Regions from separate parts of the Vagococcus lutrae genome, predicted to be linked through region 3. Evidence: predicted binding sites of a transcription regulator. Region 3 holds the regulator's gene; each other region holds the start of a gene.
What was found. The regulator NrdR, encoded in region 3, represses ribonucleotide reductase genes. The targets are predictions, from matches to a motif close to ACACNATATATNGTGT.

Region 1 (2,332 bases), 560 kb from region 3:
ACTCTTTAATATCATAGTTAGGGTCTGTTTCACGAAGATTCAAACCGTCTTTAATCGTAAAAATTAATTTAGGAAAAATCGCCGTTCTATTTTCTTGACCCAACCCTTTAATTCTAATTTGCAAGATGGACTTTTGAATTTCGCGAGCAAACCAATCTGTTCCTAAACCAAAGCCAAATGATGTAAAAGGCGTTTGACCATTTGACGTAAATAGCGTATTTATTTCATATTCTAGGCTCTGCATAGAATCATATATGTCTTTACTTGTTTTAGCCTTCGCATAAGCGTCATGCTTCGTTTCATCCTCAATCCATTCTCTAGCGTCCCGTAAGTGTTTTTCATAATTTTTACGCGCAAACGGCGCTAAAAGCTCATCTATCCGGTCAGCTGAACAACCTCCATATTGACTAGATGCCACATTGGCAATAATTTGAGAAATTTGAGCCGCTGCTGTTTGAATGGATTTAGGTGACTCGACTTCGGCATTCCCTATTTTAAAGCCATTATTCAACATGCCTTTAAAATCAATTAAACAACAGTTAGTCATAGGCGTATATGGATGATAATCTAAGTCATGATAATGAATATCCCCCTTTTGATGAGCATTCGCTACATGTGGTGGCAACATTTGGAGGCCAATAGATTTTCCTACAATCCCAGCTGTCAAATCACGTTGTGTATTGAAGACATCACTATCCTTATTGGCATTTTCATTAACCACCGTTTGATCTTTATGTATTAACTTATCAATTGCAACATTAATATCTGTCGCTTTTCGTCGTGAAAAATCACGCTGCGTCCGATAATGAATATATTCTTCAGCCAATTCATATTCACGCTCATCTAAAAGCGTCTGTTCCACAATATTTTGAATCTCATAAATTTTAATATTATCTGAGAAGCGCTCCGCAATCTCCTGATCGACTAATCGCACGACACGTTGAATTCTTTCTTCGGCTAAAGGACGAATTTCACCATGAATTTTTTTCTCTGCTTTCATTAGTGCTGCATAAATTTTATCATCATCAAAATCTACTGAACGTCCATCTCGCTTAATCACTTTAATTGTTTTTAATTTCGTTTGAAATTGCACAATACCTTGTGATTGTGCCAGTGCTTTCATCATTTCACTCATCCTCCCAATTAATTCTTACTCTATTCTATCTGATTTTAAGATAAAAAACAACAACATATAGATTATTACTTATAGTAAGAATCTATATGTTGTGGTACGATAAGGTTTTTTTATTTCTCTATGCGTAACTTAATTTTCATCTCATTTTTATTTATTAAATTATTTTTTCACAATATCAGTCAAAAAAAGAGTTGCAACCTAACCTGACAAGGTTTTAAGATTGTGAGGTTAAATAAGGACCAACAGTGTGCTTTAATACAATAAAAAAAACCTACTCACAAAGAGTAGGTTTAAAATTCATATTATTTAGCTAATGCAGCTTTTGCTTGTTCTGTTAAAGCTGTGAATGCTTTTGCATCATGTACAGCTAAATCAGCTAACATTTTACGGTTAACATCGATTTCAGCAACTTTTAAGCCATGCATTAATTTTGAATAGCTCATACCATTCATACGTGCAGCAGCATTGATACGTGCAATCCATAATTTACGGAAGTCACGTTTCTTTTGACGACGATCTCTGTAAGCGTAGCTATAAGATTTCATCACTTGTTCTTTTGCTGTTTTATATAATGTATGTTTTGAGCCGTAGTAGCCTTTTGCTAGTTTTAACGTTTTTTTACGACGTTGACGGGTTACGTATCCACCTTTAACACGTGCCATTTATAATTCCTCCTCAAGTTCTGTTTCGTTTTTCATATCCCTATGTTATTTCATGTAAGTTAATTGTTGACGAATACGTTTGTAATCGCCTTTTGATACCATTCTAGGTCTACGTAATTGACGGCGTTGTTTTTTAGTTTTGCCGTGGAAACGGTGACTTGTGAACGCACGATATCTTTTTAATCCGCCACCACCAGTACGTTTGACACGTTTAGCTAGTCCGCGGTGTGTTTTCATTTTTGGCATTGTATTTCCTCCTCAAAATCGATTGCTTACTTTTCTGTTTTTGGTGCTAGCATTAGAAACATGCTTCTGCCTTCCATTTTAGGGCGTACTTCTACATCGGCAATATCTTTTGTTTCGTCTGCAAAGCGAGTCAAGACTTCATGACCAATTTCCTTATGTGTAATGGCACGGCCTCTAAATCGGATAGACGCTTTCACTTTGTCTCCACTTTCTAGAAACTTTCGTGCTTGACGCAATTTGGTATTAAAATCATTGTCTTCAATTGTCGGACTGAGTCTTACCTCTTTAA
Region 2 (2,332 bases), 430 kb from region 3:
AATATTGGATTATAAACCTGAGGAACTAGAACAACGTGGTGGTGCACATTACAGTGATGCTGCTTGTGAAGTTATCGCGTCATTACAAAATGATAAACGTACAGATATGGTCGTTTCGATGGAAAATAACGGAACGATAACTGACTTACCTTATGACTGTGCGGTTGAAGTATCGGCTTCCATTACCGCTCATGGTCCTGAATCGTATAACTGGGGGGCATTCCCTCCTGCTGCTCGTGGATTATTACAAGGGATGAAAGGCATGGAAGAAACAACCATTCGTGCTGCTATTACAGGTGATTATGGTGCTGCTCTACAGGCTTTCACTATTAATCCATTAGTACCTGGTGGTCACTTAGCTAAACAATTATTAGATGAGTTATTAATCGCTCACGAAGATCATTTACCACAATTTAAAAAGGCTATTGAAAAAATTAAAGCAGAACAATCCGAAACTGTTCAATATGTTCATGATTTAATGAAATCTAACTAAAACAAAAACACCGCTTTTACAAGCGGTGTTTTCTTTTAGAGCTTTTCTCCTCTAACTTCTTCTAATTTATCTTTAACCATCTGAATTACAATTTTGGCTGCCTCTTCATCTTCAACAAAGTTTAAAGCATCGCCGTCAATTTCCATTTTCGGGCTTTCATCATAATTTTGATACCAAGCTTCATAACGCTTATTGAGTTCTTTATAGTAATCATAAAGTGATGGGTCATAACTTAATTGTTCGAATTCTCTTCCACGTTTTTCAATACGTGCTAGCATAGTTTCAAACGACACTTTGATATGAACCAACAAATCAGGGTGTTTTTTATGAGCAGCATATGGAAGCTCTTCCATCATATTTTTTAACAACTCATCGTAAACTTTTACTTCCGTGTCATTCGCGCGTCCTAAATCCGCATTCAAATGAAACAATAGCGAATCTTCATAAATGGAACGATCTAAGACATTGTTATCATGAGCAAGCGCCTGTTTAATACTTGCAAAACGCTTGTTCAAAAAGTAGATTTGTAGTAAAAATGCATACTTATTAGGGTCTGCGTAAAATAAAGGTAATATCTCGTTATTATCTACTTCTTCATAAAAAACCTCACTGCCTAATTCATTGGCAATCATTTCTGACAAACTGGACTTACCAGCTCCTATTGTTCCCGCTAAAACAATCACACTCATTTTCCTCCTACTTCCTTATACTACATCTTGTGTTATTAATATTCGACTGTTATCATACCTACTTTATCTAGTGATTGTCAATCTTATCGCCTACATTTATTCTCTTCAAAATAAAACAATCCATTAATAATCATTCTAAAAAACACTGATAATCTTTCTCACTTATGTTATACTAACAACTGATTTTAAATTTTAATTTAATATGTGAAAAATAACGCATATTACTTAGTGGAGGATAAATAATGCAAAATAAACTTAAGATTAATGATATGATTACCATAGGCGTATATACCGCAATATACTTTTTACTAACAGGGGTTGCGACCTTTTTAAGTTCGATTCTAATTCCTGGTTTTTCAATTATTTTATTACCTGGATTTGTAGCATTCATTACAGGAGCCGTATATTTCTTGCTCATTCAAAAAGTTCCAAAATTTGGTGCCGTTTCAATCATGGGTATTGTCATGGGGCTCTTTTTCTTGCTTGTCGGACATTTTTCACTCACCTTTGTGCCACACTTTGTTGCGGGATTTTTAGCAGATTGGGTCGCACGTATGGGACATTATAAAAACAAACGGATAAATCAAATTAGCTTTGTTATATTCTCCTTTAATATGATGGGACCTATCTTACCGTTGTGGTTCTTTAAAAAAGCTTATGTTAACAACTTAGTAGCGCGCGGGAAAGATGCAGCATATATAGCCGATACCTTTGCTTTTATTAATCAGCAAACTCTCTTTATCAGTTTAGGTTTTCTAATCATCTGCAGCATTATTGGAGCAATTATCGGAGATAAAATGATTCAAAAACATTTCGCAGCACTCTCATAATGAAAGGACTGGTTGTTACAATGCCTTCGCTTAATACACAAACTAAAATCGCTCTCGTCCTTTTTACTAATATTATGGTTTTTTTTCATCTACCCATTGTTATTGAAAGCAGTTATTTGATTCTCTTATTACTTATTCTAGCCAGTCAAAAAGAATGGCGCAGAATCTTTATTTATGTCAGCATTTATTTGAGTATTCTCTTATTATCTAGGCCCAACTTTTTATCACAGCTGCCCATTATTGGATCAATCATCGGATTTTATACCTTAACCGTACGACGACTGTTTCCTTTGACCATGATGGCAGGCTTTTTGATAAAA
Region 3 (2,332 bases):
ATTAGATCAGCATCTTGTTACTGGGTTGGGAAATATATACGTAGATGAAGCCTTATATCAAGCACGTATTCATCCAGAACAACCAGCTAATACGTTGACAAAAGTTGAGATAGAAGTCTTACACGGTGCGATAATTGAAGTGCTAGCGCGAGCCGTAGCAGCAGGTGGGACGACGATTCGAACGTATAAAAATGCTCTGGGGGAAGCGGGAAAATTTCAAGTAGCGCTTAAAGTTTATGGACAGACGGGGCAGGCTTGTGACCGATGTCAAACACCTATCAAGAAAATAAAAGTGGCACAGAGAGGGACACATTTTTGTCCGAAGTGTCAAATACTTCATTAGAAAGAAGGAAGTAAAAGATGACCTATACGTTAGGATTAACTGGGGGCATTGCAACAGGGAAATCAACTGTGTCACGTTTTTTTCGTCAACATGATATTCCAGTAGTGGATGCCGATGTAATAGCTCGTGAAGTTGTCGAGCCAGGGACAGACGGCCTTGCAGAAATCGTTAAAACTTTTGGCACAGAGATTCTTCTAGAAGATGGTTCGTTAAATCGAAAAAAGCTAGGAGAAATAATTTTTAAAGATGAAGATAAACGAGAAATGTTAAATCAGATTTTACATCAAGAAATTCATCAAAAAATGATGATGGCAAAAGAAAAATGGGAAAATGAAAGGGTGCCGCTGATTGTGTTTGACATTCCTTTATTATATGAGGCGGATTATCAACGCACGTTTGATGCGATTATGGTCGTCTATGTTCCGGAAAAAACGCAGATAGCACGCTTAATGGAAAGAGACGAACTCACTGTTCAACAAGCGCGTGACCGTATTGCCTCTCAATTACCAATTGAAGAAAAAAAAGTACGTGCAGATATTGTGATAGATAATAGTCAAACAATCGCTGAGACTTACGAACAAGTTCAGAATTGGTTGATAGAACAGTTTAAAACGTTCAAATGATACAACTGTACCAATACCGCTTTTTCATGTTATAATAAAGGTATCAAGATGATGATATTGTTTATAATGTCAGCAGAAAATGAGGTGAGGATATGCAATGTCCAAAATGCCATTACAATGGATCACGAGTGGTAGATAGTCGACCATCAGATGAAGGACGTGCGATACGTCGTCGACGAGAATGTGAAAAATGTGGATACCGTTTTACAACGTTTGAAAGAATAGAAGCGACGCCCCTATTAGTCATTAAGAAAAATGGCGATCGCGAAGAATTTAACCGCGATAAAGTTTTAAGAGGGATTATTCGCTCTGCCGAAAAACGTCCCGTTTCACTTGACCAAATGGAAGCGTTGGTTGATCAAGTAGAAAATAAAGTCCGTGCATTAGGAGAAAATGAAGTGTCAACTAACCAAGTAGGTGAGTTTGTCATGGAAGGCTTAGTGCACCTAGACGAAATTGCTTATATTCGTTTTGCGAGCGTGTACCGACAATTTAAAGATGTAGGAGTTTTCTTTGAAGAAATGCAAGAAATTGTCAAAAAGAATACGCAATCATCAAAAGAAAATCAAGATGAGAATTAGGAGTGTGAGCCGATGAAAAATGCTTGGGAATATGTACATCCTAAGGATACCTTTTCAGTCACGCTTATCGGCACTTTAACACGTGAAGATTATCAAACGCTAGCCGAATTTTATCAGCCTGTCATTGGTATGACAGGCTTTACCTTATATCACGCTTTGACGACGTTTTTAGACGTGGATAAAGTCGGCCAAAAGGACCGCTATTTTTTACATGCCGATATTTTAAATCAGTTAGATATAGATTTACAACAGTTTTATCTCGGTCGTCAAAAATTAGAGGGAATCGGTCTATTGAAAGTGTATCAATTAGAAGAAAAAGATAAACGTGAATGGCGCTATCAGTTGCAGCCACCACTCAGTGCGATAAAAATTTTACAAGATCCGTTACTTGCAACACTTCTATTAGAAAAAATCGGAGAGCGTCGTTTTAATACTCTATCTCGTTACTATCAAGTAATCGAAGAATCACGAGATAATTTTAAAGAGGTAACAGAATCTTTTGTGAATGTCTATCAAGTGAATCACGAACGCGTATTAGCCTATGAAGTACCAGAAGGCATGATAGAGCCTGAAGAGTCGCTTCAACAAACACAAGCGACAATGATTTCGTCATTTGATTGGCAATTTTTCAATCAACTCATTGCGTCCTTAAAGCTAGATGAGCGTCACGTGACAGAGCAACTAAAACCGATGATTCTCAGCTTGCATCAGCTATACGGTCTGAATGAGTTGACGATGAAGACATTTGTCGAAGCGAGTGTTAATTTTGAAACCAATCAGGTTGA

Region 1: a site for NrdR is predicted at 1,215-1,230, ahead of nrdD (anaerobic ribonucleoside-triphosphate reductase). Genes of this name have one in related genera too.
Region 2: a site for NrdR is predicted at 1,200-1,215, ahead of M2919_RS02605 (deoxynucleoside kinase). Genes of this name have one in related genera too.

The regions. Positions count from the first base shown of each region.
Region 1 covers NZ_CP097017.1:1,610,581-1,612,912, reverse strand. Annotated here, with positions in the region: gene nrdD (anaerobic ribonucleoside-triphosphate reductase) at 1-1,123, opposite strand, end outside; gene rplT (50S ribosomal protein L20) at 1,438-1,797, opposite strand; gene rpmI (50S ribosomal protein L35) at 1,843-2,043, opposite strand; gene infC (translation initiation factor IF-3) at 2,070-2,332, opposite strand, start outside.
Region 2 covers NZ_CP097017.1:548,884-551,215, forward strand. Annotated here, with positions in the region: gene M2919_RS02600 (6-phospho-beta-glucosidase) at 1-493, shown strand, start outside; gene M2919_RS02605 (deoxynucleoside kinase) at 529-1,182, opposite strand; gene M2919_RS02610 (MptD family putative ECF transporter S component) at 1,425-2,012, shown strand; gene M2919_RS02615 (energy-coupling factor transporter transmembrane component T) at 2,012-2,332, shown strand, end outside.
Region 3 covers NZ_CP097017.1:116,741-119,072, forward strand. Annotated here, with positions in the region: gene mutM (DNA-formamidopyrimidine glycosylase) at 1-343, shown strand, start outside; gene coaE (dephospho-CoA kinase) at 361-966, shown strand; gene nrdR (transcriptional regulator NrdR) at 1,059-1,547, shown strand; gene M2919_RS00605 (replication initiation and membrane attachment family protein) at 1,560-2,332, shown strand, end outside.